2 regions of the Acinetobacter sp. YWS30-1 genome follow, and region 2 is predicted to be linked to the other one. Evidence: predicted binding sites of a transcription regulator. Region 2 holds the regulator's gene; the other holds the start of a gene.
The links. The regulator PhoB, encoded in region 2, activates phosphate uptake and scavenging genes when phosphate is short. The targets are predictions, from matches to a motif close to TGTCATNAANCTGTCATAA.
Positions count from the first base shown of each region.

Region 1: the regulator PhoB is predicted to act here: its motif matches at 5,778-5,796, upstream of O4M77_RS04105 (inorganic phosphate transporter).

Region 1 covers NZ_CP114606.1:891,236-908,253, reverse strand. Annotated here, with positions in the region: gene nfuA (Fe-S biogenesis protein NfuA) at 1-149, opposite strand, end outside; gene O4M77_RS04125 (rhomboid family intramembrane serine protease) at 308-925, shown strand; gene O4M77_RS04120 (hypothetical protein) at 1,042-1,224, shown strand; gene O4M77_RS04115 (ABC transporter substrate-binding protein) at 1,228-1,986, shown strand; gene O4M77_RS04110 (hypothetical protein) at 2,154-3,695, shown strand; gene O4M77_RS04105 (inorganic phosphate transporter) at 4,111-5,730, opposite strand; gene metH (methionine synthase) at 6,247-9,933, shown strand; gene O4M77_RS04095 (IS5-like element IS17 family transposase) at 10,065-10,997, opposite strand; gene O4M77_RS04090 (hypothetical protein) at 11,039-13,327, shown strand; gene dhaK (dihydroxyacetone kinase subunit DhaK) at 13,552-15,282, shown strand; partial or broken gene O4M77_RS04080 (endonuclease domain-containing protein) at 15,315-15,700, opposite strand; gene O4M77_RS04075 (glutaminase) at 15,822-17,018, opposite strand, start outside.
Region 2 covers NZ_CP114606.1:2,902,894-2,919,911, reverse strand. Annotated here, with positions in the region: gene O4M77_RS13885 (pirin family protein) at 37-984, shown strand; gene O4M77_RS13880 (OsmC family protein) at 1,019-1,417, shown strand; gene O4M77_RS13875 (glutathione S-transferase) at 1,538-2,188, shown strand; gene phoR (phosphate regulon sensor histidine kinase PhoR) at 2,241-3,599, opposite strand; gene phoB (phosphate regulon transcriptional regulator PhoB) at 3,625-4,335, opposite strand; gene O4M77_RS13860 (TetR/AcrR family transcriptional regulator) at 4,557-5,249, opposite strand; gene O4M77_RS13855 (SDR family NAD(P)-dependent oxidoreductase) at 5,469-6,317, shown strand; gene O4M77_RS13850 (TauD/TfdA dioxygenase family protein) at 6,503-7,444, shown strand; gene O4M77_RS13845 (Crp/Fnr family transcriptional regulator) at 7,563-8,267, shown strand; gene O4M77_RS13840 (TOBE domain-containing protein) at 8,378-8,593, shown strand; gene O4M77_RS13835 (hypothetical protein) at 8,607-10,088, shown strand; gene O4M77_RS13830 (ABC transporter substrate-binding protein) at 10,113-11,180, shown strand; gene O4M77_RS13825 (ABC transporter permease) at 11,213-12,067, shown strand; gene O4M77_RS13820 (ABC transporter permease) at 12,078-12,839, shown strand; gene O4M77_RS13815 (ABC transporter ATP-binding protein) at 12,858-13,670, shown strand; gene O4M77_RS13810 (ABC transporter ATP-binding protein) at 14,007-14,822, shown strand; gene O4M77_RS13805 (LLM class flavin-dependent oxidoreductase) at 14,972-16,339, opposite strand; gene O4M77_RS13800 (MATE family efflux transporter) at 16,502-17,018, opposite strand, start outside.

The DNA of each region.
Region 1 (17,018 bases), 1.1 Mb from region 2:
GTACCCGGATTTTCTACAAACACACGTACGCCAATACCTGGTGTATTCTGTTTGTCCAATAGATCCTTTAAATACTCTTGTGCTGTCGGTGTAATCAAAAGATTTGGAATTTCTTCTGCAACCGGAGTGTTGCTGTTCTCAGTCGACATAACAATAATTTCCTCAAGCTGAAGCTGCTATTTTAACTGAAGATGCGGGGTAATTATAAAAATTCAACCAAAATTGTCGGATTTATTATAAAAGTCGCACTTTAGATTTGTTTTAATGGCATGATCATTGTCAAATAGATAGAACCAGAATTACTTATATGCTTGATTTACCTTTTAATCATACTGTCACTATTATTCTGATCACCTGTATTGTTTCTTTTATTGCTTTTTCAAAAGAAACGGTAATGAATCGTCTGATTTTCTGGCCGCCTGCCATGCAACGTGGTCAATATGACCGCTTCATTACCCATGGTTTTATTCATGCAGATGGCACGCATTTACTGTTCAATATGATCACGCTGTTCTTTTTCGGCAGTATTATTGAAAGTTTTTATCGGCAGTATTTATATGATCTGGGCTTTATCCTGTTTTATCTGGGTGGTCTGGTTGCAGCGATTCTGCCAAGTTATCTGAAACATAAAAATGATGCGCGCTGGGCCAGCTTGGGTGCTTCCGGTGCAGTATCCGCCGTTCTGTTCGCTTACATTCTATTTGAGCCATGGAAGCTGATTTTCGTATTCTTTATTCCAGTCCCTGCGATTATTTTTGCTGTTTTATATGTGGCCTATAGTATCTGGTCGGGCAAACGCGGCAACAGTAATATCAATCACAGTGCCCATCTGTGGGGTGCAGCTTATGGTGTGGTGATGACGATTATTCTGGAGCCGCGACTTATTCCACATTTCCTGAATAAACTAACCCAAATCCCTTTCTAAAGTCTTGGATGATTAAGAAGGGATAGCCAGTATCCCTTTTTTAATCATTCACATATGAAAATGATTTTCATTTCCAAAAATTATGCTAATCTTGTCGCGAATTTAGAGGAATAAACATGAAATTTAAGACTTTAGCACTTGCCACAATATTAGGACTGACAACTTCCTTTACAGTTTCTGCACAGGTCACTTTCGACTATAAAGACCAAAATATTCAACTCAAAAAAGCCCCGAAAAAGATCGCAGTATATGACCTTTCGGCACTGGATACCTTGAATGCACTAGGGCTTGAAGCTTAACTGGTGCCTGCAGCAAACTTTGTAGGCAACTTAAGCAAATACCAGCAGGACAAATTCACCAAAGCTGGTTCACTGTTCGAACCGGATCTCAATGTACTAAAAACTGCAAAACCTGATCTGATTATTGTCGGTGGCCGTTCGGCTTCTAAAGCCGAGGCAGTTAAAGGTATTGCTCCGACTTTAGATCTTTCTCCAGATACTAGCCAATATATTGTCGATCTGACGGAACGTACCCATGTCTTGGCTCGTGCATTTGGTAAAGAGAAAATTGCTACTGAAAAGCTCGGTAAAATTGCAACGCTGCAGCAACAGCTTAAAAAGCAAACTGAAGACAAAACTGCACTGATGTTGTTTGCGGTTGGTGAAAACTTTATGCCACATGCAGAAAATGACCGTTTTGGCTTTGTTTATGAATTAGCAGGTTTTAAACCAGTCTTGGATCCATCTGAACAGTCTAATGCACCCCGTCCAGAAGCCGGCTCTCCGGAAGCATTGAAAGCAGCGGAGAAAAATGTTCAGCGTATTACAGCAGCCGTTGAGAAGAATCCTGATTACATCATTATCCTGGATCGTGGTGCGGTGAATACCCAGAAATACACCGCTCAGGATAATATTCAGAAACACCCTGCCCTAAAAAATGCCAAAGCCTTGGCAGAGAAAAAAGTGATCTATGTGAATGCTGATGCTTGGTACATCACTGGTGCGGGTTTGGACAATACCGCTTTCATGCTGGAAGAACTGATCAAAGGCACAGCGAATTAATTTTTAACCCATTACTAAAAAGGAAGCTTCAAGCTTCCTTTTTATTTGAAACATCTAGTAATAAATTAAGACCCAAGACTGGAATTTAATGCCAACTCAGGAAGCAACTTAGCAGCGATAATGTATACATCTGTATATTAATTGCTGTAAATCGCGAGATATTTTGCATGTCCACTTCCCTAGACGGTCTTCAATTTCCCATTTCTGCTTCACAACAAAAACCAAGCACATCGAAAATCGGCCGTAATATTATTTCTGAAGCCTTAGGCGCAGTCGATCCTGTACATGCTACCGCAGCGCAGCAGGAAAAGAACTGGCGTAAGCAATATCCGCTGCACTTTAAACATCTGGTTGAAGATGGATTACGCTCTGCGGGTGCAGCACTGAGTATTGCCAAGCAAGGTCTGGAAACTGCACATGCCAGCTTTGAATTTTATCGTGATGGCCAGAAGCATCTACTGAAAGATGTCATGTCTTTACCAGCGCAGAACCTGAATACTTTCCAGCTGAAAGGCCAGTCTGAAAAAGCCCCAGAATGGTATGTGCCTTATCATGGCAAAAAACTGCAAGGACAAGCATTACTGGATCAGATCCAATCATGGGAAGAGCGTGGCATTGTCGAGCCAAGTCATGCCAATGCGCTACGTGAATGTATTGCTCATCCGGAATGGTTTGACCTATCCGATCGTACCACTGTTCTATTTGGTGCCGCTTCTGAAGCAGGTCCACTAACCTGGTTGTCGAAATGGAAAGCCAATATTGTCGCGATTGACCTGCCGAATACTCGTGTCTGGGGCAAGATTTTAGATACAGTAAGTCAAGGCAACGCTACTTTATATGCACCATCAGTTGAAGCCCTTCCTGCTGATACTTCACTGGAAGTTTTAAAAGAAAAACTCGGTGCCAACCTGCTCACCCAGATTCCTGAAATTGCTCAATGGCTGATTCAGTTTGAACAGGATCTGGATCTCGCGGCGATTGCTTATCTGGACGGTGAAAAGCACGTACGTGTTTCCATGGCGATGGATGCCATTATGAAATATGTCAGTGAGCAGAAAGCCAATACCAGCCTGATGTATATGTGCACCCCGACGGATGTATATGCAGTTCCAGAAGAAGTGGTGCAGGCTTCACAAAGCAAATACCAGCAGTTATCGAAACTGGAAAGTACCTTAACCAAAGGCATTTCACTGATTTCACGCAAGCATTTTTTCCAGAAGAATGAACAGGATCTGTTTAAGGTTGGCGACAAGTCCTATGGTGTTTGCGACTGTCTGGTCGTTGAGCAAGGTCCAAACTATGCACTGGCTAAACGCATCCAGCAATGGCGTGCAACATTGGCTCGTGCTAACGGGCAGCAAGTGAGCATCAATATCGCTCCTTCAACCACAACTTATTCAGTGACCAAGAATCCGTTATTAAAAGCTGCATTTAACGGTGCCAGCCTGTTTGATGTAGAAGCATTCGCTCCTGAAACCACCAATGCGATTATGGCTGCACTGTGGATTCATGACTTACGCAACTCTGAGTCTGTTGCAAATCCTGATGTACAACTTAATCATCCACTTGAATTGATGATGTCAGGCGCGAATCATGGCGGTTTATGGCGTGTGGCTTATCTGGCACGTACTGCTCTGCCTTTTGCTGCGTTGTATGGTTTTGCAACGGATAAACTACCGAAAGGGTTGTTGGGTAAGTTGAAGAAGTAATTTTTTCTGAAATAAAGACGAAATCAATTTTATTGGTCAGGCGACATGCATGTCGCCGTTAGGCTGTGATATAGGGACATATCATCAGCCTAACAAAAGATTTTTGTTACCTTGCGAAGTGCACTTCTCATCTTTCAAAAGTAAGGCTAAGAAATACTCATTTTTTACATTTAGTTGAAATTAGCTATTAATCCTTCTATTAAAGTACTTTTAGCCTTCTGATTACCCTCACCCCCTTGCGCAGCAATGCTACTCATCCCATAGGGAGAGGGAGCATCCCTTATATTTCTAAAAGCCATGAGATAATAAAAAGTCTCTTATTTCCAGAAAGAAAATCGCTATTTCTTAAGGCTAAAACTTTTCTAGCACCCATAAAAAAACGCTGCCTAAGCAGCGTTTTTTACATCGAATCTTCTTAGAAAACTTTCAGAAGAATCCAGTACAAACCACCTGATAAACAGATCGTTGCTGGCAGTGTAAATACCCAGGCAGACAGAATCGATTTTACCATTTTGAAATTCAGGCCGGACTTATTCGCCACCATCGTACCTGCAACTGCAGAGTTCAGGACATGAGTGGTAGAAACCGGCATACCAAAGCCATCAGCAGCAGCGATCGTAGACATGGCTACCAGTTCGGCAGACATCCCCTGACCATAAGTCATGTGCTCTTTACCGATCCGCTCACCGACAGTTACGACAATTCGTTTCCAACCCACCATGGTACCTAAACCCAATGCCAAGGCTGTTGCCACTTTCACCCAGGTCGGAATGTATTGCAGGAATGAATCCAAGTTGTCTCGATACTCATCAACGGTTTTTTCCTGAGCCTCGCTCATTGCCGGTAAAGCTTCTGCTTTGTCCAGACGTTTAAATGCTGTGGTGCTCAGGTACATGTCGTTACGGAATTCTGAAACTTGTGCTTCTGGAACATCCTTGATGTTGCTGTAGCTACCAACTTTATCACCCAAATGATCGGTCAGACTTGCCAGTGCAGGAACAACCTCAGCATTCAATTCTTTGGTTTGAATGTATGTGGTAATGATGGCACGTGCTTTTTCGTTCGGAATATCTTCATGCTGCGGATAAATCGCATCAGCCGTTTGCGCAGACAACTGGCCAAAAGACTGGATATGAGCTGCATCCAGATTTTTGTTTAATGAATATGCCAAAGGTACACAGCCGATCAGGATCAGCATGATCAGGCCCATACCTTTTTGACCATCGTTTGAACCATGCGCGAAGCTTACACCAGTACAGGTAAAGATCAGAATGGCACGAATCAGCGGTGGTGGTGGTTTGTTGCCTTCAGGTGGCTTAAACAATTCAAGTTGCTTTCTGAAGATCTTTTTCACCAGCAGGAATAGCACTCCAGCAAAAGCAAAACCGATCAAAGGTGAAAACAGCAATGCTTTACCAACTTTCAGCACCTGTTCCATATCCACACCAGAAGCACCACCACCTGAATTCAACAGGTAGTTCATGATACCTACCCCCAGAATCGAACCGATCAGGGTATGTGAACTGGAAGCGGGAATGCCAAGGAACCAGGTACCCAAATTCCAGAGAATCGCGGCAATCAGCATGGCAAAAACCATAGCGAAACCGGCACCTGTGCCGACATTCATAATCAGCTCGACAGGCAATAATGCAATGATCCCATATGCAACAGCACCACTGGCCACCATTACCCCAAGGAAATTACAAAAACCTGCCCACATGACTGCAACCGGTGCAGACAATGCATTGGTATAAATCACGGTCGCAACCGCATTGGCCGTGTCGTGAAAACCGTTGACGAATTCGAAGCCTAGCGCAATGAATAACGCCGTGCCTAAAAGAAGCATTGAATACAGACCGATCGGTGGGACATGAGCTAAATCTGAAGTCAATTGGAAGCCGATATAGATCAGCGTGGAGATAATTAGAGTCAGAAACACCGGCATAAAAAATTTCGGTGTGGGCACATGAACATTGGCCGGCTTATCAGAAGGCGACTGTTGTGCTGAACCTAAGGGAGTTTGATTAGAATTCATGCAAGCAGGAATAGAGGATTCAAGAATCCCCATATTGTTCAGTTAAATTGTGACAATTATATGACAAAGTGCTGTCATATAAACCAGTTTTTTAGACTTTCTCGTTGCCGTTTATCCTGTAACCACATGCTCTGAATTTTAAAAATATACAAATATAATCAAATATTTATTAAAAATAAAACGTTTGAATCACCCGGCTTTATTCATGTTTTGCAATATATCTGATCGTTCCTACTCGGCTGTCATATTTCCGAGTCTGCCATATTTGGCTAAAGATTAGCTTTGTAATATGACACTCTGATGAAAGCTGCTTACATTTTATTTTCCAGTCGTACCCTTTTATCAGAAACTTTAATTTCCAGATTTCCATCTGTTTTCAGCTTCCTATACCAACTTAAGTTTCTTTATCAAATTTTCATATCAAGCATATCCAGCATTCTGTATAAGCACTACAGAAAACTGCGCACTAATCTGTTAAGATTATTGCCGTTTTTGATGCTTACTGAGAAAGTTTGAATGTCCACACTTGCCACCCTAAAAGAACTTCTTGCCAAGAGAATTTTAATTATCGATGGTGCGATGGGTACCATGATCCAACGCCATAAATTGGAAGAAGCCGATTATCGTGGTGAGCGTTTTGCTGATTGGGCATACGACCTTAAAGGCAATAACGACTTACTTGTGCTGACTCAGCCACAGATTATTCAAGGCATTCATGAAGCATATCTTGAAGCCGGTGCCGATATTATTGAAACCAATACCTTTAACGGCACCCGTGTTTCAATGTCTGACTATCACATGGAAGATCTGGTTCCTGAGATCAACCGTGAAGCGGCGCGTCTTGCCAAAGAAGCCTGTGCAAAATACTCAACGCCTGAAAAACCACGTTTTGTGGCAGGTGTGATTGGGCCGACATCACGTACTACGTCGATTTCTCCAAATGTAAATGACCCTGCCTTCCGTAATATCACTTTTGACGAATTGAAAGTGAATTACATCGAATCAACCAAGGCCTTGATTGAAGGTGGCGTCGATATCATCCTGATCGAAACCGTATTTGATACTTTAAATGCCAAAGCTGCGATCTTTGCAGTGAAGGAAGTGTTTAAAGAACTGGGCACTGAATTGCCAATCATGATTTCAGGTACGATTACTGATGCATCTGGCCGTACATTAACGGGTCAAACTGCGGAAGCGTTCTGGAACTCAATGCGTCATGCAGAACCAATCTCAATTGGTTTCAACTGTGCCCTTGGTGCAGATGCCATGCGTCCACACGTAAAAACCGTATCTGATGTGGCAGATACTTTTGTATCTGCCCACCCTAATGCCGGCTTGCCAAATGCCTTCGGTGGTTATGATGAAACGCCGGAAGAAACTGCAGCCTTCATTAAAGAATTTGCTGAAAGTGGTCTAATCAACATCACCGGTGGTTGTTGTGGTACCACTCCCGATCACATCCGCGCGATTGCTCAAGCAGTTGAGGGTATTGCTCCGCGTCAGGTCCCTGAAATTGAACCAGCATGTCGTTTAAGTGGTTTAGAGCCATTTAACATCACCAAAGATTCATTGTTCGTGAACGTCGGTGAACGTACCAACGTGACCGGTTCGAAAAAATTCCTGCGTCTGATCAAAGAAGAAAACTTCGCTGAAGCACTAGATGTTGCCCGTCAACAGGTTGAAGCCGGTGCACAGATCATCGACATCAACATGGATGAAGGCATGCTCGATTCAGAAGGTGCGATGGTGCACTTCCTGAATCTGGTGGCATCTGAACCTGATATTTCTCGTGTGCCAATCATGATTGACTCATCAAAATGGGAAATCATTGAAGCTGGTCTGAAATGCGTGCAAGGTAAAGCGGTTGTTAACTCGATTTCCCTGAAAGAAGGTTATGACGAGTTTGTAGAACGTGCCCGCCTCTGCCGTCAGTACGGTGCAGCGGTGATTGTGATGGCATTCGATGAGAATGGTCAGGCAGATACAGCTGAACGTAAAAAACAAATCTGTAAGCGTTCTTATGACGTGCTGGTGAATGAAGTTGGCTTCCCGTCTGAAGACATTATCTTTGACCCGAACGTATTCGCTGTTGCAACCGGTATCGAAGAACACAACAATTATGCTGTAGATTTCATCGAAGCCACTGGCTGGATTAAACAGAACCTGCCAAATGCGATGATCTCTGGTGGTATCTCGAATGTATCTTTCTCATTCCGTGGTAATGAGCCGGTACGTGAAGCGATCCATGCAGTATTCCTGTACTACGGTATCCAGCAAGGTCTGACTATGGGTATCGTAAATGCCGGTCAGTTGGCGATTTACGATGACATCGACAAAGACCTGAAAGATGCAGTTGAAGATGTGATCCTGAATCGTAACCAGGGTGAAAGCGGCAATGAAGCCACTGAAAAACTGCTTGAAATTGCTGAAAAATACCGTGGTCAAGGTGGCGCTCAAAAAGCGGAAGAAAACCTTGAATGGCGTAATGAACCCGTTGAAAAGCGTCTTGAATATGCGCTGGTCAAAGGTATCACTACCTACATCGATCAGGATACTGAAGAAGCTCGCCTGAAAGCAGTTCGTCCACTCGATGTAATCGAAGGCCCATTGATGGCGGGTATGAACGTCGTTGGTGACTTGTTCGGTGCTGGTAAAATGTTCCTGCCACAGGTGGTGAAATCTGCACGTGTCATGAAACAAGCTGTGGCATGGCTGAACCCGTACATCGAAGCGGAAAAAACCCAAGGTGAAGCCAAAGGTAAAATTCTGATGGCGACCGTAAAAGGCGACGTACATGACATCGGTAAGAATATCGTAGGCGTGGTACTGGGCTGTAACGGTTATGACGTGGTTGATCTTGGTGTGATGGTGCCATGTGAAAAGATTCTGCAAACTGCGATTGATGAGAAAGTTGACATCATCGGTTTGTCTGGTCTGATCACCCCTTCTCTAGATGAAATGGTCTTCGTTGCTAAAGAAATGCAGCGTAAAGGTTTTAACATTCCATTGATGATTGGTGGCGCAACGACTTCTAAAGCGCATACTGCAGTGAAGATTGCTCCGCAATATCAGAATGATGGCGTGTACTACACGGCTGATGCTTCTCGTGCTGTAGGTGTGGCGACTCAATTGCTTTCTGCCGAAATGAAGCCAAAACTGGCAGCAGACTATGCAGCGGATTATGAAAAAATTCGTATCCGTCTTGCCAACAAGCAGCCGAAAGCAGCGAAACTGTCTTATGCTGAATCGGTTGAAAATGGTTTTAAAATCGACTTCGATAAGAATGCACCATTTAAACCAAACTTCATCGGTTCACAAACTTTCACCAACTATCCTTTAGAAACCTTGGTGGAATACTTTGACTGGACACCGTTCTTTATTTCTTGGAGTCTTGCGGGCAAATTCCCGAAAATCCTTGAAGATGAAGTCGTGGGTGAAGCCGCACGTGACCTGTATGCACAAGCACAGGCGATGTTGAAAGACATCATTGAAAATAAACGTTTCGATGCGCGTGCAACTTTCAGTATCTACCCTGCGAATCGTGTGGCGGCAGATACTGTTGCGGTGACTGATGAAGCTGGCAATATAACGCATACTTTCGAACACTTGCGTCAGCAATCTGACAAAGTAACCGGTAAGGCTAACTACTCATTGGCTGACTTTATTGCGCCTAAAGATGTGGCTCAGGATTATCTGGGTGGCTTTACCGTTTCGATCTTCGGTGCGGAAGAATTGTCTCAGGAATATAAAGCCAAAGGTGATGACTATAATGCGATTATGGTTCAAGCCTTGGGTGACCGTTTTGCGGAAGCCTTTGCAGAGCATCTGCACCAGCGGATCCGTAAGGAGTTCTGGGGCTATCAGGCTGACGAAACTCTGGACAATGATGAATTGATCAAAGAGAAGTATATCGGCATCCGTCCTGCACCGGGCTACCCTGCTTGTCCTGAACATTCTGAAAAAGCACCATTGTTCGACTGGTTAGGTACTACTGAGAAGATGGGGACTTACCTGACTTCTAGCTTTGCGATGTGGCCACCTTCATCAGTCAGCGGTTTCTATTATGCAAACCCTGAAACTGAATACTTTAACGTGGGCAAAATCTCTGGCGATCAGTTGGAAGATTATGCGAAACGTAAAGGTTGGACACTGGATGAAGCGAAACGCTGGTTAGCGCCGAATTTGGATGATTCAGTGGTGTAATACTTTATATAAAATTTAGATGACTCAATTTTAACTCTCTAAAAAAACCTCTTACTAGAGGTTTTTTTTTGTATCAAAAGGCTTTGTTGCACAAAGATTTGAAATGCAAAGCGCCCCTAATTGATCCAAATTTAAGGCGTAACTTGGGTAAGTGGGCGACCTAATTCCGTAAATCTGTTAAGGACTGCTACACGTGCATGGATCTCATTCACCTGACTAGGAAAGCTTCTTGCCATTAATTTATCGCCTAATAATTTGATGCAATGCATCTTGGTTTCCACCAAACTGCGGCGATGATAGCCTGACCATTTTTTCCATAATGTCCTGCCTAAATGTTTAACTGTTCGAAGTAATTCATTTCGCTCTAGCGAGCTACTCTTTGTATCTTTCCATGGTTTCGCATTTTTTCTAGGTGGAATCACCGCATGCGCTTGCCGATCTGCAATGACCTGACGGCATTGCTTGGTGTCATAAGCTCCATCGGTATAAACAGAGTCAATCTGCTCATCTTGTGGAATCTGATTAAGTAAATCACCAAGCACCTGTGAATCACTGACATTATTGGTTGTGAGCTGAATAGCGCGTATTTGTAGGGTTTTGGCATCTATACCAATATGTAGTTTACGCCATTGGCGACGATATTCAGCTCCATGTTTCTTGCGTTTCCATTCGCCCTCACCTAGAAACTTCATGCCTGTAGAGTCTACGAGTAGATGCAGCCCATCGCTACTTTTTTGGTAGCTGATTGCAATATCAATATGCTTTTGTCTTCTACAAAGCGTACTGTAATCTGGTGCGGTCCAATTTAATCCGCAAAGTTTAATCAGACTTTGCACAAAGCCAGTGACCATACGTAAAGACAAACGGAATAGAGATTTAATCATTAAGCAGCATTGGATAGCTGCGTCGGAGTAGGTTTGATTTCGCCCTTGTTTGCCTTTTGATGGAGCATACCATTGCGTAGCAGGATCAAACCAAATGGCAATATTTCCGCGACTCATGAGTGCTCGGTTATATGCGGGCCAATTGGTTGTGCGGTAGATTTTGTGTGTAGGCTTCTTCATTTGAAAATTATATCGCTGAAAAAGCCTTTACAGATAGGTTTGTGCAACAAAGCCGTTCACTTAACTCAGATTGGGTTCAAAAAGAAATCAATTTAGCAAAAAATTTATATGATCAAGGCGCCCTATCACGTATTTTTCCTATAATTATTGATAAAAACATTTCTTATGAAGATGTACGTATACCCCAATGGATGAAAGAAACAAAAAATATACAACATATTGTTGCACCTAAAACAGCTGCTAGAAAAATTAATCAACGTCTTACGGTATTAGCTTGGGAAACTCATCCAAGTTTAAAATCTAAACATAATTTTTTTGTTGGAAGAAATGATAAAATTGCTAATATCGAAATGAGATTAGATGATTTTGCAAAAAAAACTGTTTCTACTCTTTTTGTGACAGGTTTACCATCAATTGGCCGTAAAACCTTTATTAAACACTCTTTAACTAAGGCTAATCTTATTAGAGACTATTATAATTTCTTAACTATATCATTAGAAAGCAATAGTGGTATTGAAGACTTTATATTAAAATTAATTGATCTGGGATTTACAGACCACACTCTCGAAGAAAATTTAATAACAAAATCGATTGATAATAAAATTGAAATTGCTGTAAAAATTTTAAAAAATCTAAAACCTCAAAAAGAAAGGCTTTTAATTGAAGATAATGGGGTATTAGTTCAGGGAAATGGAAATCTAGCTGATTGGTTTTCAAAAATTTTAGATCAACTAAAATCTGATAATTATTTATCTTTAGTTATTGCATGTATACATAAGCCAACTAGAATTTATAATGAAGAGCATTATTTTCAACAAGAACTTTTTGAATTAACAAAACCTGAACGAAATGGTTTCTTAAAAAGATATAGTAACTTTTTAGGTCTTGAACTTGAGCAAGAAGATTTAATATTGTTTTCATCCATATTAACAGGTTATCCTGATCAAGTAAAATTTGCAGTTGATTTAATAAATATTGAAGGACTATTTGAAGCAAAACGGCAAACTCACTTAATTCAACAATATGCTTCAGAAAAAGCAAAAATTATTCTAGAAAGTTTTAAAGATGAAAAAGATCTACTAGATCTATTATATCTATTATCTAAATTTGATTTTATAAGTTATAAACTTCTATTTGAATTAGTAGATATTGAATTATATTACCCAAAATTAACTATACTATTATCAAAATCTATTTGTGAAAAAATAGGAAATAATAGTGATTATATTCGGGTAAATAATGTTATTAAAGAATATATTTTAAGAAACAATTTTGGAACAAATACCAAGTTTGACAAAATATTAAATATTCACGTAGATAAATTCTTACTAGATATAGATTTAAATGATAAAGACTTATCAGATATTAATTTTTCTATACGAACAGCGCTTAAAGAAGGAAAAACTGTACCACATAGGTTACTTATCCCATCATACTTCTTAAAAACAATAATTGAACTCTACAATAAAAAAGGTATTAATAATTTTAAAGAATGTATAAAACTTGCTGATAGAGTTTTAGAGAATACTGAGTTTATTGAAGACAGTATTATTAATAAAATTTATTTTTATAAATGTCAGTCTTTAGCACGTCTTAAAGATTCTAAATTTTTTGAGACTGTAAGATTAGTTCCACAACCTGATAATAGTTTCTTATGTGGTTTTTATCATCGTTTAATGGGTAATCCAGATCAAGCTATAAAAGATTATGAATATGTATTAACTAAGAGACCAAAAGATTTCAGGGTCATAAGTGAATTAGTATTGTTATATATTCAAAAAGATCAACATGATAAAGCAATAGATTTAGCCAAAAATCTTTATGAAACTTATCCAAATAATCCTATAAATGCGATTAATTACCTTAAATGTTTACTTCACGGCAATAAGTCTGAGATAAATATTCCACTTATTCAAGAGGTAATAGATAATTTAGAAAGTATAAATACCGATAAAGCTATTGAAATGAGCTTTTCAGCAAAAGCTCAACTTTTAGCCAAAAAGGGACAATTCCAAGAGGCTTATAGAATATTAGGTAATGCAATTCATAAATTCCCGAATGTTAGTTATCCAAAACTTTCTTTAGCCGATATAGCGGTACAAGATAGAAATGTCCATCAATTACAAATTGCAGTTAACATGCTAGAGAAACACTACGAAAAACACGAATTAAATCAATCTAATAGATCTTATGTGAAATATAAAGCTATATTGCTTGCCTTACAAAATAAGGTAGATTCTGCCAAACTCTTAATAGAGAATGAATTAAGAAGCAATACTAGTAGAAGTTATATTGATGAAATTAAAAACAAAATTGAACAATATGCATAGTACATATTGTGCTAAAAATTTAAGATGCTTCAATATTTGAAGCATCTTAAATTTCATTAATAATTTAAAACAATTACATAAAATAACTTAAGTAAATTCATAATTCCTTAATATAATTATATTTATCTTTTTAACCTTTTTTTATTTTAGGTTTTCTTTATCTAATAATTTCATTAATAATAAGCACTTATTAGTCTCCCAAATCAATGACTATTGGTGTTCCAATGAAAAAACTCATGAACGGTGCTGAAAACATCGTTGTCGAAATGTGCAAAGGCTTTGTCCTGGCACATCCAGAACTGGCATTTAATGAATCTTATAAAATCATTTCTAGAAAAGAAAAACACCAAAATGTCGCCCTGATCAGTGGGGGTGGTAGCGGTCATGAACCTGCCCATGCCGGTTTTGTCGGTCTAGGCATGCTTGATGCTGCCGTATGTGGTGACGTGTTCGCCTCTCCTTCACAAATTCAGGTCTATAAAGCCTTGCAGCAAGTCGCGACTGACAAAGGCGTCCTAATGATTATTAAAAACTATTCTGGCGATATGATGAATTTCCAGAATGGCGCAGCCTTAGCCACTGAAGATGGCATCAAAGTTGATTACGTGAAAGTAGCGGATGACATCGCAGTAAAAGACAGTCTATATACAGTTGGCCGTCGTGGCGTTGCCGGTACAATCTTCGTGCATAAAATTGCCGGTGCTGCCGCATCAAAAGGTTATGAACTTGCACGTGTGAAAGAACTTGCACAAAAAGCTGCGGACAATGTGATTAGCCTTGGTTTTGCCTATACCTCTTGTACCGTTCCAGCCAAAGGCACCCCAACCTTCACTTTAGCTGATGATGAAATGGAATACGGCGTAGGCATCCACGGTGAACCGGGCATTCGTCGTGAAAAGATTCTGCCGTCTAAAGAACTGGCACAACGTATTATCGATGACCTGTTCCTCGATCGTCCTGACACGCAAGAAGTTGCTGTTCTAGTGAATGGATTTGGTTCAACACCAATGCAAGAGCTGTATGTCTTTAATAATGATGTGTGCGAACATTTGGCGCGCAAAGGCATCAAGATTTATCGTACTTTTGTCGGCAACTATATGACCAGTATCGACATGGCAGGTGCATCTGTTTCCTTGTTGGCGGTGGATGATGAATTGAAAACTTATTTGGATGCAGAAGCCAATACTCCTGCATTTAAAATGGATGGTTCAACTGCACTGCCATTTGAGTTTGCAGCCAAAGACGAAGCTGCTGTACGCACAATAAATACAGATGTTGAAACGCATCCTGAACATGCTGTGATTGCCAATGAACAATTCACTATTGAAAACATGCGCTATGTGGTCGATGTGATGAGTGCCTGCATTATTAAAAATGAAGTGCCTTTCTGTGAACTGGATGCTCATGCAGGTGATGGCGACTTCGGTATGAGCGTATCTAAAGGCTTTAAACAGCTAAAACGTCAATGGCATGAACTGGTTCAAGCTGAACAGATGGATGATTTCCTGCTGAACTGCTCTATGATCATCATGGAACATTGTGGCGGTGCATCAGGTCCAATCTGGGGTTCAGCATTCCGTGCAGCCAGTAAAGCCATTAAAAGCAAAACCACTTTAACTGTGGCTGATTTTGCCGAGATGTTACAAGCAGCGGTAAAAGGCATTCAAGTCACAGGCGAACGTTCATTTGGTCGAGGTGCAGTTGTGGGTGATAAAACCTTAATTGATGCTCTGGTGCCATGTGCAGATTCTTGGTCGGTCAATACTGACAAGACTTTTAAAGAGAACTTTATTTTAGGTGCTCAAGCGGCAGTTCAAGGTGCGGAATCAACTAAAGATATCGTGGCACGTATGGGCCGTGCCGGGACTGTGGGTGATCGTAGTCTGGGTTATCCGGATGCTGGCGCGCATGGTTTAGGTGTGATCTTTACTGATATTGCTGAGCATATTAAATAATTAAAAATCCCTCCCTTGCGAAGCGGTGCTTCTCACCCTTTTATAAAGGGGGATTCTCTTAAGGAATCATTCAAACAATACTGATAAATCATTTCCACCATACCATCAATCTTCCCTATCACCTCTCTATTATCAAATCTTAATACTTCAATCCCAAGTGAGCCAAAGCTTCATCTCTTATTCGATCTGCTTCTAAATTCTCCTCAGTAAAATGCTGACTACCATCACACTCGATCACTAGATTTGCTGATGGACAATAAAAATCCACGATGTAATTTAAAATCGGTTTCTGTCGGTAGAACTGCAAACCTAATAATTGTTTTCCACGTAATCTAGACCAGAGCAGCTTTTCAGCTTCAGTCATGTTGTTTCGTAGATTGCGTGAAACTTGTTTTAAATTTTTATGATAGGGTTTCATTTTTATTCTCTTTTTTAGAATCTCCCCTGACCCCTCTTTTCCAAAGAGGGGAACTCCAGGTAAACAAATAAATTACGTGACAGCTCCTCCCTTTATTAAAGGGAGGTTGGGAGGGATTATTTTATTTATATTTCTGCAAATGTGTCTCCAACTCCTCCGTCACCACCACCCTTTTTCTACCCTTCAACTGGTCCTTATCCAGCAAACCTTCTGAATCTACGACTAGTACTTTATGTCCATCCTGTTTTAAACGATCTACACCTTCAAACAGCATTCGGGCACCGACATCATGCATCAAAGTGAGATTAGTCAAATCAAGGATAATGGTACTTTTACCTTCAGGTTCATCCTGCAAAATGCGTAGCAGCATTTCAGACTCGGTAAACTGCAATACGCCACGCAGTTCATAAACCACGACGTTATTCTTTTTCCCCACTGTGTAACGACTTTGCAAAATGGTCTGTGCTGACGGCGTACCTTCCATGAGATGCAGTCCCATATCGTGCGACAGATTTTCAAAGATTCTGACCCCACGTACACTATTACCATGCTCATCGATTTTCGGTGAAAAGACCGCAATCCCCACTTGCCCTGGCAGTACTCCAATAATGCCACCTGCCACACCACTCTTGGCCGGAATACCGACTGTGGTCAGCCAGTCACCTGCAGCATCGTACATACCGCAGGTTAGCATCACACTGAGTAATTGCCGGACTAAGGCCCGATCCAGCATGCGCTTACCCGTCTTGGGATGCACACCACCATTGGCCAATATACTGGTGATCACGGCTAGATCTTTGACGGTGACCTTAATCGCACACTGCTTGATATAGCCATGCACGATTTCTTTAGGATCTTCGTCCAGCACCCCAACAGTACGTAACATGTAGCCAATCGACATATTCCGAAAAGCCGTTTTAATCTCAGAGTTATACACCTGCTCATCAAAGGACAATTCACGTCCAGCCAGTCCACTTAAAAAACGGCGTAACTGTTCAGCACGTGATACTGTTTTCTTGGCAGGAATCAGAGAATGCGTGGTAATCGCACCAGAATTAATCATCGGGTTTTTTGGAATATTGCGTTCTTTTTCCAACGAAATCTGGTTAAAGGCCTCTCCCGAAGGTTCTACACCCACTTTTTCCAGTACCTGTTTTAGCCCTAGTTCCTTGATTGCTAGCGCATAGGCAAAAGGCTTGGAAAGAGACTGCATGGTAAATTCAACGTCATCATCCCCGGCAGAATAGATGGTTCCATCTACTGTCGATAGTGCAAGTCCGAGCTTGTCAGGATCAACCGCAGCAAGTTCAGGAATGTA
Region 2 (17,018 bases):
TACAGCCAGAATGAACTTGCCGAGGTCAGCTCAACCATGTCGAATAATAATGATATTGAACTGTCAAATTCAGATGATTGTGAAAAGTATATCAATCAGTTCATACAGGAAGTTCCTTTACGGCGTGCGGAAATCGGGCAGGGAACAGTCATTAAACGCGCCTTGCCGAGTCGGCATAAACGCATGATTGGCGCCTGGTGTTTTCTGGATCATGCCGGTCCTACTCAGTTTCCTCAGGGAGATGGTCTGGATATCGGACCGCATCCGCATATTGGCCTACAAACTTTTACCTGGATGATTGAAGGCACCATGATGCACAGTGACAGTCTGGGTAACCGGCAATTGATCCGGCCGAAACAGGTTAATCTGATGACTTCAGGCTATGGCATTTCGCATACAGAGGTTTCACCGGAAACTGAAACCAAGATGCATGCAGCACAGCTCTGGATCGCCCTACCTGATGACAAGATCAATATGGCTCCCGCGTTTGATCATTATCCGGAATTACCTGTGATCGAAGAACAAGGCATTCAATGTACGGTCCTGGTCGGGGAATTCCTAAATACACAATCCCCGGTTAAAGTGCATACCGAACTTTTGGGGGTGGATCTATTTGCTGCTGAAAGTACCCGTGCCCATTTGAGTTTAGATCCAAGATTTGAATATGGCTTTATGGCCCTTGAGGGTCTGGCAAGTATTAATGGGCATGAACTGACTGAAGATAATATGGTGATTCTTGAGCCGGGATTACAGTATGTAGATGTCGAAATTCATGCGGGTGGGCGAATCTTGCTGATTGGTGGAGAGCCATTTGAAAGCCCTATTTTATTGTGGTGGAATCTGGTTGGTCGTGATGTGGAAGAACTGAAGCTGGCCCGTGAACAGTGGATGATGGGGCACCCGCGTTTTGGCACCATTCCAAGCTATGATGGGCCGCGTATGGAAGCACCAGCATTTCCGGAACATATGCGTGCTTCTCGATAAATCTTTCATATAATTATAAGAACAAAGGATCAGTATGGCCCGTATCGCACTTGCCAAAATACAGAGCTTAACCATACCGTGGCAGGGAGAAATCAGTCATGGTCAGCATCATTATCTGACCGATAAACCGGAATCCTTCGGTGGGCAGGATGCAGGTCCTGCACCTTATGATCTGCTTTTAGGCAGTCTGATCTCTTGCACCATGATTACTTTGCGCATGTATGCCAAACATAAGGACATTGAACTGGGCGACTTTCAGGTTGAAGCAGAATTCTTTGCCAATAAAGAAGGACAGGAATGGATTGAACGACGCTTAAGTTTCGATATTACTCATGATTCGGCTTTGCAGCAGAAAATTCTGGAGATTTGTGCCAAAACCCCGGTGACCAAAACCCTGTTACGTAGTCTGGAGATTCGGACCAGCCTGATTTAAGCTAAAAGAGAGTACGCTATATCCGGTAGGGAAAATGTAAGTAGACTGATAAACTCTTTAGTTAGAGCCAGACTTTTTGCTATGCTCACGCAGTAATAACAATAAAATCATGAGTCTAATATGCGTGTTTTACATCATCTCGAACAATCAAGATCATTTCGAATCATGTGGGCCTTGGAAGAGCTGGAACTTGATTATGAGATCAACTATTACAAACGCCTGCCTAACTATTCTGCTCCGCCTGCTTTGAAACAGGTTCATCCTCTGGGTAAAGCCCCGATTCTGGAAGATCAGAATCTGGTACTGGCTGAGTCTGCCGCCATTCTGGAGTATCTCCAAGAAACCTATGATTCGACCCATCAGTTTCAGCCGATCAGTGCCGAGAACAAGGCGCAATACCGCTACTGGATGCATTATGCAGAAGGGTCTTTGATGCCTTTGCTGGTCATGCAACTGGTGATGACCAAAGTTCCTGAGCAAGTGCCATTTCTGGTTCGTCCCGTGGCTAAAACAATTTGTGAAGGGGTAAAAAAGCAGTTTGTACAAAGCCGTCTAAAAGACCATATCCAGTTTCTGGAAGATCATTTAAGCCAGCATGAATATTTTGCCGGTCGTTTCAGTTTTGCGGATATCCAGATGAGCTTCCCACTTGAAGCCATGCAAAGCCGTACCGGTAAAAGCTATCCGGCGATTCAAGCCTATCTGGAACGAATCTCGCATCGTGCGGCTTATTTCCGGGCCTTATCCAAAGAGCAGGCATTAAAGTCTTAAAGCCTTCGCTAAAAAAGAAAAGGTGCGACTTGCACCTTTTTTTATTTTTGAATCAGTCCGGGAAACTGAGGCGTTCTTTAGGGAAAATCACCTTAAAGGTGGATCCCTGATTTTCACGGGAATCAATTTCGAGCTGGGCCTGATGCTGCATCAGTACATGTTTCACAATCGCCAGTCCCAAACCTGTACCACCGGTACGGCGGCTACGGTCAGAATCTACCCGGTAAAAACGTTCGGTCAAGCGAGGCAAGTGTTTAGGATCAATCCCAATTCCGGTATCTTCTACAACAAAATAGGCCGATTCACCATCGTCATGCCAGCCCATGGTCACGGTTCCACCTTTAGGCGTGTACTTGATGGCATTGGTAATCAGGTTACTGAAGGCACTGGCAATTTCCATATCTGAGCCGATCAGGTCACAGTGACTATCAATATCCAAGTTGAGGGTATGGCCATAATCCACGTTATAGGCTTGCGCATCATCAAACAGCTGGTTCATCAGATTAGGCATATCAATAATCTGGTTCTTGGCAATATTCTTGTCATTTTCCAGACGGGATAGCAGCAACAGGTCATTCACTAGTGCATTCATGCGACGAGTCTGGGACTGCATCTGGTCAAAGGCGCGTTTCCAGCGCGGGCTAATATCTTCCTGATCGGTAAAGGTTTCGATATAACCGCTGAGCACAGTCAAAGGGGTACGCAGTTCATGCGAAATATTATCGACAAAGTCCTTACGCATCTGTTCCAGATTATGCATGCGGGTCACATCATAGGCGACCAGTAGGCGACTTTCACCACCAAAGCGGGTCATTTTGATTTGTACATAATGATCTTCAAATATCGAAGATTTCATCTTCAGGCCATCAGGCGCATCATCAATATGATGATAGTAATCAATGAAATTTGGCTGACGTAACAAACTCAGGATATTGCGGCCGCGATCTTCCTGACCAATCCCCAGTAACCGTTCTGCCGCCGGGTTCCACCATTCAATCTGCTGGTTTTCATCAATCAGTACCACAGCCTCTTGTAGGGCGACTAGCGAGGATTGAGCACGGTCAATCAGCTCGACCATTTCAGCCTGAACGACACGTTCCTGACGCTGGGCCCGATAGACATTGAACAGTAAAGCCCCCCAGATCCCGTTAATATTTGGCGGTACATCATAGGGACGGTTCGAGATCCATTCATTGACCAGGTAGAGTGAACGCAACTGTGTGCCAAAGAAGGCAACAAAGGCCAGAACGATACAGATCCAGAAATAGCCGATGCCTAGGCCAATACAACTGGCAATCACCAGGAAGAGAAGAAGGAGACGTAAATCTTGCTTGGCAAAATCCCATAGGCTGCTGTAACGGAGTCTTTTGTGCTCGTGTGACAGTTCGGGAACAGGATAGGGCTCATACATAAAACAAGATTTACCTAAAAAACAATTAACCCAGTGCAACATCGGCACGGGTCGAGAAACGGTAACCGGTGCCACGCACAGTTTGTACATAACGGTCAGCGCCATAAGGTTCAAGTACCTTACGCAGGCGACGGATATGCACATCAATGGTCCGGTCTTCAATATAGACGTTGCCACCCCAGACCTGATCCAGCAATTGCGCACGGGTATAAGCACGTTCCGGATGGGTCATGAAAAATGCCAAGAGACGATATTCAGTCGGTCCCATATCCAGAATAGTACTGCCAAAATTCACGCGCTGACTGACTGGGTCTAATACCAGTCCGTTAGCATCAATGGATTTTTCACCGCTGAGGGCATTAGAGCGACGCAAAACAGCTTTAATACGTGAAACCAGCTCACGGGTCGAAAATGGTTTAGTCATATAGTCATCGGCACCGGCATCCAGTCCCTGAACTTTATGATCTTCTTCACCACGCGCGGTCAACATGATGACCGGAATTTCGGACAGATTTTCATCACGTTTCAGACGACGGCACAGATCGACACCACTGACGCCACCTGGCATCATCCAGTCCAGCAAAATCAATGCTGGACGCTGGTCCACAATCATTTGATGAGCCTGCTTGGCATCTTCTGCCTGTAAACATTGAAAGCCTGCCATATCCAGAGCAGTATGGATCATTTCACGAATCGGCAGTTCATCATCAACAATTAGAATGTAGTCATCTTTCACAGCGCAATACCCTATTTCATGCAAACGGTGGACCGTTTTATATTTATGACAGGCTTATTACAAAGATTAATTATGACAGTATCATTGCAGAATAGGTAGTTCCGTGGTCTTCTGCAAAGATTTGTCACAATTTAAGCTGTTATTTTATAAGAGGGTCTTAATTCAAAATCTTGTAGATCACTGAGAGCTAGATCTACGTAGACCTTATCCTGATTTAAAAATTATCTAACCGGATCCGCCGGTTTTTCTGTACCCAAAGTATCTAGTAAAGCAAAGAACACCAGACTACAGGAAGATAGAATTTCCTCCAGTGACTGTTTAAAGCCGCTCATGACCCAGCGAATGGCAATCTGGGTAACATAACCATTGAGTCCGGTCGAGACCAGGGAAATCTCTCTTTCAGAACGATTCAGGTTCGGCATCATCAGCATGACAAAGGCCTGAATCATACGGTCGAAACGGCCCATGGTTTCATGAATCGTGGCCTGATTATGCAGTTCCTGAACCAGCATCGCATCGATATAAATAATTCGTGCCATACCCGGATTGTCACGTAAGGTCGTCAGCAAGGCAGTCAGACCGGCTTCGATCATTTTCTTTGGATCAGAAGAGGCTTGCATCATGGCCTGCATGACATTCTGCTGTAACTGGTCAATCAGCTTGAGGAAAATAGTCTGGAACAGATGTTCGCTTTTCTTAAAGGATTCATAAAAATAACGTTCAGTCAGTTTTGCTTCGTTACAGATATCCTTCACTGTGACTGAAAAGAAACCATAACGACCATAAGCTTCAATCCCGGCCTCAATCAGCTTTTCACGACGCGCCTGCTGACGCTCAGCCATGGAAAGTCCTTTAAACTGGCGTTCCTTACTTTTACTTGCTAGTTTTTGTCCTGAATTTACTGCATCCGTCATAAAGACCATAGACTCATGTGCTTGAGATTTTAAGTATCTTATCAATAAATCCGGCTTTGACCTATGCTGAAATTCAAGCTTGAAAATTGGCCCGTAGAGACATGCTGGAATTATTGACAATATGGATTGTCAAAACTATATTGAAATAATGTGCTGTATCCCTATGCGACAGAAAAACAGGCTGTCATGGAAGGGCAGTGTTTTAATCAAGGAAATTCAATGAAAAATTTTAATAATAAAGTCGCGGCCATCACAGGTGCAGGTTCAGGTATCGGCCAGCAACTTGCAGTGCTTTTAGCAAAGCAGGGCTGTCATTTAGCTTTAAGCGATGTGAATGAACAGGGTCTGGCTAAAACTGTTGAGCTGCTACAAGGTAGTGATGTTCGTGTCACAACCAAAAAGGTCAATGTGGCTAATCTGGAAGAAATGCACGCTTGGGCCGCTGAGGTCGAGAAAGATCATGGCAGCGTGAATATGATTTTTAACAATGCTGGTGTGGCACTCGGTTCTACCGTAGAAGGCGCTAGCTATGAAGAGCTGGAATGGATCGTCGGCATTAACTTCTGGGGCGTGGTCTATGGCACCAAAGAGTTCCTGCCTTTAATCAAGAAAACCGGTGATGGTCATGTCATTAATATTTCCAGCTTGTTCGGTTTAACTGCCCAGCCAACCCAGTCCGCTTATAATGCCACTAAATTCGCTGTGCGTGGTTTTACTGAATCCTTGCGTCAGGAACTGGATATGGAAAACTGCGGTGTAAGCGCACTCTGTGTACACCCAGGCGGAATCCGTACCAATATCGCCATTGCAGCGAAAATGAATGACAGTATTCGTAGTCTGGGAATGCACCCGGAAAAATCTGCACAGAATTTCAATAAGCTGCTGCGTTGTCCACCGGAAGAAGCAGCGCGTCAAATTCTGGACGCGGTGCAAAAAGACAAACGCCGTCTGCTGATTGGGAATGATGCCAAAGCAATTGATTTAATCCAGCGCCTCATGCCAACTGGCTATCAGAAGGTCACGGCTTTAGCTACCCGCCTCGGCAAGCAGAAGAAAAAGTCAGCTTAAAACGATCTGATCAAAGCCCGCGTAAGCGGGTTTTTTTATGCCCGAAAACTTAAGCAGCTAAAGTATTTTATAAATCAAAAATGGTGCATAAGAATGTCAATAAATTGACAGCGTTAGATAAGCCGATTCGGCATGATGATTTCACAGACCGAAGGTCGACATAATTATAGATAGAGGAAATGATCATGGCTTATGAATACAAACACATCCAGGTTCAACCAATTGGTGGCCGTATCGGCGCTGAAATCCAGGGCATAAAACTGTCAGCGGATTTGGCTGATGAAGTGGTGAATGAAATCAATCAAGCATTATTGCAGCATAAAGCGATCTTCTTTAAAGATCAGCAACATCTGGATGATGTCGCTCAAGAAGCCTTTGCAGCACGTTTAGGCACGCCGTTAAATCACCCGACTGTGCCGGTAAAAGATGGCTCTGCACATATTCTGGAAATTGATTCACGTGGTGCACGTGCAGACAGCTGGCATACGGACATCAGCTTTATTGATGCCTATCCAAAAGCTTCTATTCTTCGTAGCGTGGTTGCACCCGCAGTAGGTGGCAATACCGTATGGGCAAATACAACCGCTGCCTACAATGATTTACCTGAAGAACTGAAAACACTGGCGGATAGCTTGCGTGCGATTCACAGCAACAACTTTGACTATGCTGCAAAAGTCAGTGTTCCAAAAGAAGCTTTGGAAAAGTATAAAAACTACTTCAATTCAACTGAATATGAAACTGAACATCCATTAGTACGCGTTCATCCTGAAACAGGTGAAAAAACCTTGTTATTGGGCCATTTCTTTAAGAGCTTCGTCGGTTATAGCTCAAGTGAATCACGCCGTTTATTCGACCTGTTCCAAAGTTATGTAGAGAAGCTGGAAAATATTGTCAGCTGGCGCTGGAGTGCAGGTGATGTGGCGATCTGGGATAACCGTGCAACGCAACACCGTGCGATTAATGATTATGGTGACCAGCACCGTGTAGTACGCCGTGTAACTTTAGAGGGTGATGTGCCAGTCGGTGTGGATGGCCGTCCAAGCCGTGAACTGCGTAAAGATGTCAAGCAGGATATCAGCAATTTCCGCTATAACAGCGAAGACGGTATTTATGAAAAAGTTTCATAAGTAATTCTTATTCAATTGGAAACTTTGCATATAAATAGCTAAAGAATCAAGAATAAATGATTCGCCAGTCATTAATGATCCATCTAATATTTAAATAAAATATAGGGTGGATCATTTTATGAAAATTCATACTGCAAAAAATAATGTGGATTATGACATATTAAAAAATATATTTAAAAATATCTCTGAGGATAAGCTGGATTATATTTTAAAATATTCAACGATTCGAAAATATCAAAAAGGCGATTTGATATTAAATAAAGAAAATTGCCATACTGCTTTATATATATTGCTTGATGGGATTATCCAGATTGGATATTTAAGCCCATCAGGTCGTTTTCATGCCTTTAATTATTTCTCGGAAAAGCATCTGATTAACCTGCTTCCTTGCCTCAATACACAAGTGATTGATTATGATTATTATGCTTTTAATCAGGTCAAGGTCCTGCAAATTCCACAGCATATATTTATAGAAGAAATAAATGATAACAATCACTTAAAGCAGGATGCTTTAAATATTCTCAGCCGTCGGATGCAATATCTGATCCAGCAGGTTAAATTCCTGCAAGTCGCTAATTTACATCAAAAAGTATGCAAGGTTTTGCATGACCTTTCGATTCAGTACGGTCGATCTCATCCTCTGGGAACTGAAATTAAACTCAAGATCTCCCAGCATGATTTAGCAGATTTACTCTCTGCTTCACGCCAAACCATTAATAAAGAAATAAAGAATCTGGCCAGTCAAAATATTCTAGATTGGCAATATGAAAATATCGTGATTAAAAACAAAGAATATTTAAATTATCAGATTAACTGGATTTAAAATAATATTTTTGGATTTTATAAAATAATATATCAAAATCTATTTATATTATTTTTCTGCATATTAAAAATCATGCATATTAATTCCAACCAAAACAACAGGAATTAATAATGACAATTCAATCTATTAATGTGCGTAACCAGTTAAAAGGTACTATTCAGGAAATTGTAAAAGGTGATGTGGTTTCTGAAGTCGATGTGGTGACTGCTTCAGGTATTTTCACTTCGGTAATTACGACACGTTCTGTAGAAGAGCTGGATTTGCAGATAGGAAGTCAGGTGATTGTACTGATCAAATCGACTGATGTTTCACTGGCAAAACTGTAGGTGTGTCGATTGTATGAAGCAATATTTTAAACAAGGGGCAACGGTACTGACTCTGCTAAGCGCGAGTATTGGCTTAACGCATGCAGATGCGGATGTAGGTCAGTTACAACAACAGGTCAGTCAACTTGAACAGTCATTAAAACAATTAAAAACCCAGTTGGCACAGATTCAGAACCAGAACGAGGCCGTTACAGAAGCCACTACTGCTGATGAGATTGAGCTGGCTACAGAAGCTGAAACTGAGGATGACCAAAGCTTTGTGACACGTGCCGAGTTGCAAGGTCTGCAAAGCGATCTGGAAAACTATAAATATCAGGTACAACGTGACCGCGATACCAAAACGGCATTATCAACACGTCAACTGCTGATTAATGGAGTCGTGCAGGCCAAAGCTTCTTATATCGATGAAGCACAGCGCACTCCACCTACGGGTACCAATACCGGGATGGCAGTTCAAGACCGCCACTCTTCGTTTGATTTAGGTGCAGTCCAAATTGGTTTTATTGGCAATCTGTACAAAGACTATGAAGAAGGCAAAAACCTGGATTTCAATCTGCGTTTTGGTACTTCTCCACAGACAGGAACCAATAACAGTTATCTGAACTTATTGGATGCGCAACTGACTTATCACGTATTGCCAACCTTAAGTGCCGACACGGGGCGCTTGAGCGTTACTTTAGGTCAGCAACTGTTACCATTTGGCCAGGAAGTTCAGGCCACTGAAGACCTAAAACCTACCATTAACAATGCCTTGTTCAGTTTGCCGGGCCTAGGTTATGGACTGGCACTGCGTGAAGTCGGCTTGATTGTACGTGGGGATGCCTTACCAACCGTGGACTATGGATATAACTATCGCTCGCCAATGATTAGCTATGCCTTTGGTCTGGTGAATGGTAATGGAGCCAATAAATCGGATGACAATGATGACAAAAACTTTATTGGACGTCTGCGTTATACCTTGCCTGCGGAATATAACTCATGGCTGCGTGAACTGAGTTTTGGTCTGTCCTGGTATCAAGGCAAGAGCAATCTATTTGAAATTGATGGTACCAGCGCGGCCTTTGCTGGTAAGGGCGATGTGCTGCGTAAAGGCTTCGATATTTACTATAACCACCATCCATTCGGTGTGACCTATGAATATGTACAAGGTGAAGATGACACCTACATTTCACAAACTGCACAGACCTATAAGCGTGAAAGTGAGTCGCACACAGGTACCTTGTTCTGGAACTTTGGTGAGCAGTTTGTCAAAGGATTCCGTAATCAGGGCCGTTATGACGACTGGTGGCCAAAGTCTTACCAAGCCTTCTATCGCTACGACACCATTGATCGTGACAAGAATTTAGCCGATCAAACTGTTGATATTCACAGTCTGGGCCTGAATGCATTCTTTGCGGAAACCACCAAGTTTCAGATCAACCTGAACCATGTCAACAACGACATTACAAACAAGAGCTATAACGAACTGGTCGCACAATTCCAGTACGGATTCTAATTTTATATTTTGAGGAATTTTCACATGTTTAAATGGTCAAAAGTATTCTTTGCTGGCCTTCTCTCTACAGCAACACTGCTGCCAGCGATTCAGACCTCTGCCGCAGAGGCGAAACCCAGCGTGATCCGTTTTGCTTCGCCGATGGTCGGTACAGGTAATCGCCCTGTAGGTTATGGTAATTACTATGCGACTGCACAGACCTTGGGTTTATTTGAAAAAGAATTCCAGAAAGATGGCATCAAAGTACAATGGAATAACTTTAAAGGAGCGGGTCCTGCGATTAATGAATCTTATGCGAATGGTCTGGTCGATATTACCTGGATTGGTGATTTGCCTGGACTGATTGGCAAAGCCAGTCGTCTGGACACTAAACTGGTCGCCATGGCTGGCTCACAGGATAATACTTATCTGGTGGTAGCACCGGGTTCTCCGGCTAAATCGATTGCTGATTTAAAAGGGAAACGAATAGGCTTCTTTAAAGGAACCAATCTGCATTTATCGATTATTAATGTGGTCAAAAAATACGGATTCAGTGAGAAAGACTTCCGTTTTGTCAACATGGATGGCCCAGTGGCGTATTCCGCTTTAGCCAGTGGTGATATTGATGCAATCTGGAGCAGTAGCTATATTTTTCCTGTAGTCGATCGCGGTATTGCCAAGATTATTTATAGTACCAAAAATGAACCTGATCTCTATAAAACCTCAGGCTATGTACTGGTGAATTCCAAGTTTGAGCAAAAATATCCTGAAGTGGTTCAGCGTGTAGTGAATGTGCTGGTCAAACAAGCGGCTTGGGAAAGCAAGCCCGCTAATAAAGATGCCCTGTTTAAACTCTGGGCAAAATCTGGAATATCGTATAGCAACATCAATAAAGCCCATATTGGGGTAGATCTGAAACGTCATAGTGCTCCGATTCTCGATGCTTTCAACGTTGCTGTAATTAAGAAAAAACTGAAAGCGGGTCAAAACTTGAAACTGATTCGCGGCAATATTGATGTCGACTCCTGGATTGAGCCGAAGTATGTCAATAATGCTTTAAAAACGCTAAATTTACAGAACTATTGGAAACCTCTGAATGCCAATGGGCAATAACCATCATGCCCTTGAGTTGAGGAGGTTGAGTGATGTTACAGGAAATCGAGCTTGAAACAGCCAAGACACCGACACAGGACAATGCTGCATCCAGATTGAACCGAAAAAGTATTCTGAATTTTTTAAAACAGAATCAGGTGTTCATATGGGGAATCGGAGCACTTTTCCCCATCGCGCTGCTCTATCTGTGGCATGTGTCGGTAGAACGGAACTGGGTGAACCCTTTATTGCTCCCTGCACCTGAACTGGTCTGGGTGGCCCTGAAAGATCTGTATCAAACCGGCGAACTGTGGAGCAATCTGAGTGTCAGTCTGAGCCGAATTGGCTATGGTTTTAGTGCCGGCATTGTACTGGCACTGATCTTAGGTCTGACCATGGGACTATCGCATCGAGTAGAGGCCTATATCTGGCCCACATTCAAAGCCATTAATCTGGTGCCCGTAATTGGCTGGATTCCACTATTAATTTTACTGGTCGGGATTGATGAAGCCCTCAAGATTATTCTGATTGCTAAAGCCGCGCTGGTGCCGATGACGATCAATGTATTTAAAGGGGTACGCAATATTCCACAGCAATTGACTGAAGTCGCGGAAGTTTATCAACTGAGCACCTGGTCCAGATTTAAAAATGTGGTTCTGCCAGGTGCCTTTATCAGTTTTATCGGTGGTCTGCGTTTATCTCTGGCAAGTTCATGGGGCGCTCTGGTTGCAGTAGAACTGCTAGCTTCAAGTGAAGGGATCGGCTATGTGATGGTCTATGGCCGTCAGATTTTCCAGCTCGATGTGGTGATGGCAACTGTAGTGGTGATTGGACTGGTGGGATTTGGCTTTGACGTCATTATCCGCCTCATACAAAAACAGTTCAGTGGTTGGGATCAGGCTAGATAGGGAAAATATCATGAAAAAAATAGATTATCGCGGCTGGGTCATTCCTCTGGTTCTGTGGGTTGCCTGGTTGATCGTGACCGCAAAACAATGGATTGATCCTGCTTTACTGACGCCGCCAGCTGCTGTATGGCAGGCCTTTGTAGAAAGCTGGCAGGCAGGCGAGGTGACAGAAAACATTATCGCCAGCCTACTTCGCAACACGGCAGGGTTTATTGCCGGTGGAGTGATGGGTGCAGTGCTGGGTTTGGCCCTGGGTCTAAATGTCTGGCTGGATCGAATCTTTTCTCCAACACTGAATGCCATTAAACACGTGGCTGTATTTGCCTGGATTCCACTGATGATCATGTGGTTTGGACACGGTGAAGTTTCAAAAGTGATTTTTATTGCCTTAGTGGTGTTCTATCCGGTGTTCTTTAATACCTATGACGGGGTCAAGAATGTGCCGGTCAAAATTAAAGAAGTGGCGCAGATCTTCCAGCTCAGTCCGGTACGTACTTTTTTTAAAGTGATTTTACCCGCAGCAGCCCCAAGTATTTTTGCCGGTTTGAATATTGCGCTGGTATTTTCATGGGTGGCGACTGTGGGCGCGGAGTATTTTTTTGTGTCCTCGGTTGGCGTGGTCAATCCAATCATGGACGGACAGAACCTGTTCCAGATGGAAGTGGTGCTATATGGTATGGCCATTATTGCGATTGTCGGGCTGTTATTTTCCAAGGCAGCACAATTCTTTGAAAACTATAACTTACGCTGGCGTCAGGCGGCCAATAAATAAAAGATGTGAGATAACAACATGAATCAACAGGTGAATATTAAGGGTCATGTCGAGATCCAGAAACTCGACAAGTTCTTCCCTAAAGATGGGGAAGAGTTGCAGGTATTAGATCAGATTAATTTGAATATCCAGCCAGGCGAGTTCATTAGTATTGTCGGTAATAGTGGCTGTGGTAAATCAACCTTATTGCGGCTTTTGGTGGGCCTTGATGCCGAGTTTCAAGGCAGTATTTTGATTGATGGCAAACCGATTCAGGGCACCAGTCTGGATCGCGGTATTGTGTTTCAGGATCACCGTTTGTTCCCTTGGCTGAGTGTCGAGCAGAATGTAGCTTTAGCGCTGGAAAAATCAGGCCTGAGCAAAGCCGAAAAGCAGGAACTCATTGATTATCATCTGGAACTGGTGCAATTGAGCCAGTTTAAAACTGCCTATCCAAGTCAGCTGTCTGGGGGGATGAGCCAGCGTGTGGCAATTGCGCGTAGTCTGGTGAATCGTCCACAAATTTTATTACTGGATGAACCTTTTGGTGCCTTGGATGCCTTGACTCGGGCCAACTTGCAACAGGAATTACAGCGGATCTGGCAGTCGGAAAAGATCACCTCTATTCTGGTCACCCATGATGTAGAAGAGGCGGTATTGTTAGGTGATCGCGTAGTGGTAATGCAACCCCATCCGGGACGAATCAAACGTATTGTGAAAGTGGATCTGGAACGTCCGCGTAAACGTGAAGACTACCGTCTGGCGGCCATTAAAAATGACATCTTGCTTGACTTCCAGGATCAGGTCGAGCTTGTGCCGCATGAATTAGAACAATATAAATTGGCCTGGTAAGCTGAGCCAATTGGATACCCGCATTCGCGGGTTTTTTATTGCCCTAAGCATTGTTGTGATTTGGTTATGAGGAATATTTTAAATAACGTTTTCTAGAAGAAAAAAATTTTAAGACATTGAAATATATAATTTTATATCTAACTATTAAAATCTATACATGCTTTTGATAACCAAATAAAAAATCAAGATAACTCCTTACCCTAAACTCTTTTATAGTCAAAAGAGTCCTATTTTCAGCAGATCTAAAAGAGACAGAAATTTATCCAAGTTCATAAACAGGATAGATCCAGTCTAGAACAATCATTAAATATGTATTGCAGCAAAAGGTGAGGAAAAATGACGGAGCACTCTCAATGTAGAATCACGATTCAAAATTTATATAAAAGTTATAGCACCGCACCAGATCAGCAGACCCAAGTCCTCGAAGATATTAATCTAGATATTCATGCAGGTGATTTTGTCAGTGTGATAGGGCATGCTGGCTGCGGTAAATCCACATTGTTACGCTTACTGAAGGGCTTAGAGCAGCATCAACAGGGACAGATTCTGATTCAGGGAAAACAGCCAGCTGAACATCTTCCAAATCTCAGTATTGTCTATCAGGATCATCGACTGTTTAACTGGCTCAGTGTGACGGAAAATATCCGCATGGCCTTACATCAAATCCCTTTAAGCAAAGAAGAGGAAAACCGAAGAATTCAGGAACAGCTGGAATTGCTGCAACTGACGCCGTTTAAGGATGCTTATCCATCACACTTGTCTGCTGGCATGAATCTGAAAGTGGCCATTGCCAAAAGCCTGGTTACTCAACCGGATATATTATTATTAGATGATCCTTTTGCTGGACTGGACGCGCTGATGCGTCATCATCTGCATGAAGAATTACAGCGAATCTGGAAAGCCAAAAAAATTACCGTGATTTTAGCGACCCAAGATATTGCTGAAGCTTTATTACTGAGCACTTCAGTTGTGGTAATGCAGGCTAATCCTGGACGAATCGAACAGGTTTTAAAGGTGTCTTTATCTTATCCACGCAAGCGCCAGAATACGCGTCTACAGCAGTTGAAAAAAGAAATTCTAAAAGTATTAAATTTTTCAATCGTGAAGGATCAACAGCTGCTACTTACAAGCTCTGGTCAGTTTTGCTGGTAGGCTAGGGTCTTCATTCATTTTAAATTAAACAGAAATCAACAGCGACACAACCTCGCCCATAGTTGTCATTTCCACTAGCACCAATTACCCCAGTGCTTAACTTAAAGAAATAAAAAATGCCCTATCGGGCATTTTTTATAATGGATGGTTTAAGAGGCAACCGCAGTATTTTGTTGCGTAATCACATACTGATTTTCTGGCCGTTTCAATCCTAAGTTTTCACGTAGAGTTGTACCTTCATATTCAGTCCGGAACAAACCACGGCACTGTAGCTCGGGTACGATGAAATCGACAAAGTCATTCAAACCGGCAGGCGTAGTTGGTGGTAATACATTAAAGCCATCCGCAGCTTCATTTTCGAACCATTCCTGTAGCTGGTCGACTACCTGTGCAGGTGTCCCGATCAGTGTCCAGTGACCGCGAGCAGAGGCAATATATTCATATAGCTGGCGAATGCTGAAGTGATGCTTCGCAGCAATCTCAAACATCATTTGCTGACGACTAGACTTGATCTCAATGTCTTCTAGAGGAAATGGAGCATCCAAATCATAGTTTGAAAGATCAATATCACCTGCCAGACCAGACAGTAAGCCCAAACCGACATCTGGATGAATTAGACTATTCAGTAAATCATATTTTTCTTTTGCTTCCTGTTCGGTTTTAGCCACAAAGACAGAAACCCCCGGCATTACTTTTAGATCATCTGGATGACGACCGTATTTAGCCAGACGGCCTTTAACATCACGGTAGAAGGCTTGTGCATCAGACAGGCTTTGCTGGGCGGTAAAAATCACTTCGGCATATTTGGCGGCCAGCTCACGTCCATCTTCAGATTGGCCCGCCTGAACAATCACTGGATAGCCTTGTGGTGGACGAGGGACATTGAGTGCTCCCTGGACATTAAAATATTTGCCGCTATGCAGTGGTTCGTGCTGTTTAGATGCATCAAAGAAATGACCGTTTTCTTTGTCATAGAGGAATGCACCATCTTCCCAGGAATCCCAGAGCTTCTGTACAACTTCAATAAATTCATCCGCGCGCTCATAACGGACTTTGGCATCCGGATGGGCACTAAAACCAAAGTTACGTGCGGTTTCAGCAGAAATGGTGGTCACGACATTCCATGCGGCACGACCTTTACTGATATGGTCTAAAGAGGCATATTTTCGTGCCAACAGATACGGTTCTTCATAGGTGGTAGAAGCAGTTGCAATAAAACCAATATTTTGGGTGACGGCTGAAATCGCTGCGAATAAGGTGACGGGTTCAAAGCCCACAACTTTATCGCTATAACCGACATTCTTATTATGTTTGGAAGCGCCATGACTCCAGTTGACTGCCAGACCATCTGCAAGGAAATAGGCATCAAACAGGCCGCGTTCAGCAGTTTTTGCTAATTCAATCGCATAATCAATGCTTAAATGATCCTGAGTACGAGATTCAGGATGGCGCCAACCTGCCGCATGTTGCGAAGTCGTTGGAATAAAAGCACCCAGTTTAATTTGTCGTTTAGCCATGAGAAGACCTTGTGTTTTTATACAATACACTGCTTATAACAAGGATCTTCATGGCTGAAAAATATAATAAAAATGAATCCATATAAAAAATATGGATTAAGCAGGTAATACGCTCTTTAGAGGTGGTTTACTAAGGTTTATCCAGTAGTTCAGGCCGGAAGATTAAACCAGTGCCTCGATGGTCTTTTTCTTCCAGATAAACTGGTAATACAAGCCTTGCATAATACAAAGACAGACAAAGGCAAGGGCATAGCCATACCAGATCCCTTGTAAACCCCACCAGCGGCTGAACATATAGGCAGCTGGTACTTCAATTCCAATAATGGCAATGATATTGATCAACATAGGGATTGTTACTGTGCCACTGGCCCGCATGATCGAAGCGAAAATTGCACTAGCACCAAAGAACAAAATCGACCATAGGACAATGAAGAGAAGTTGCTGACCCAATACCACGACCTGTGGATCAGTGATAAATAGTGCCATGAGATATTTAGAAAACAGATAAGCCAGAATTACCAGACTACCTGTGAACAAGATATTCATACTTAAGGCAGTTCGGGTCACTTTATTGAGCAAATCATTTTTACCAGCACCAATGGCCTGTGCCCCAAAGACAGAAGCTGCAATGGCAATAGAAAGAGCAGGGAACTGAATATAATTCAGTACCTGATTCACG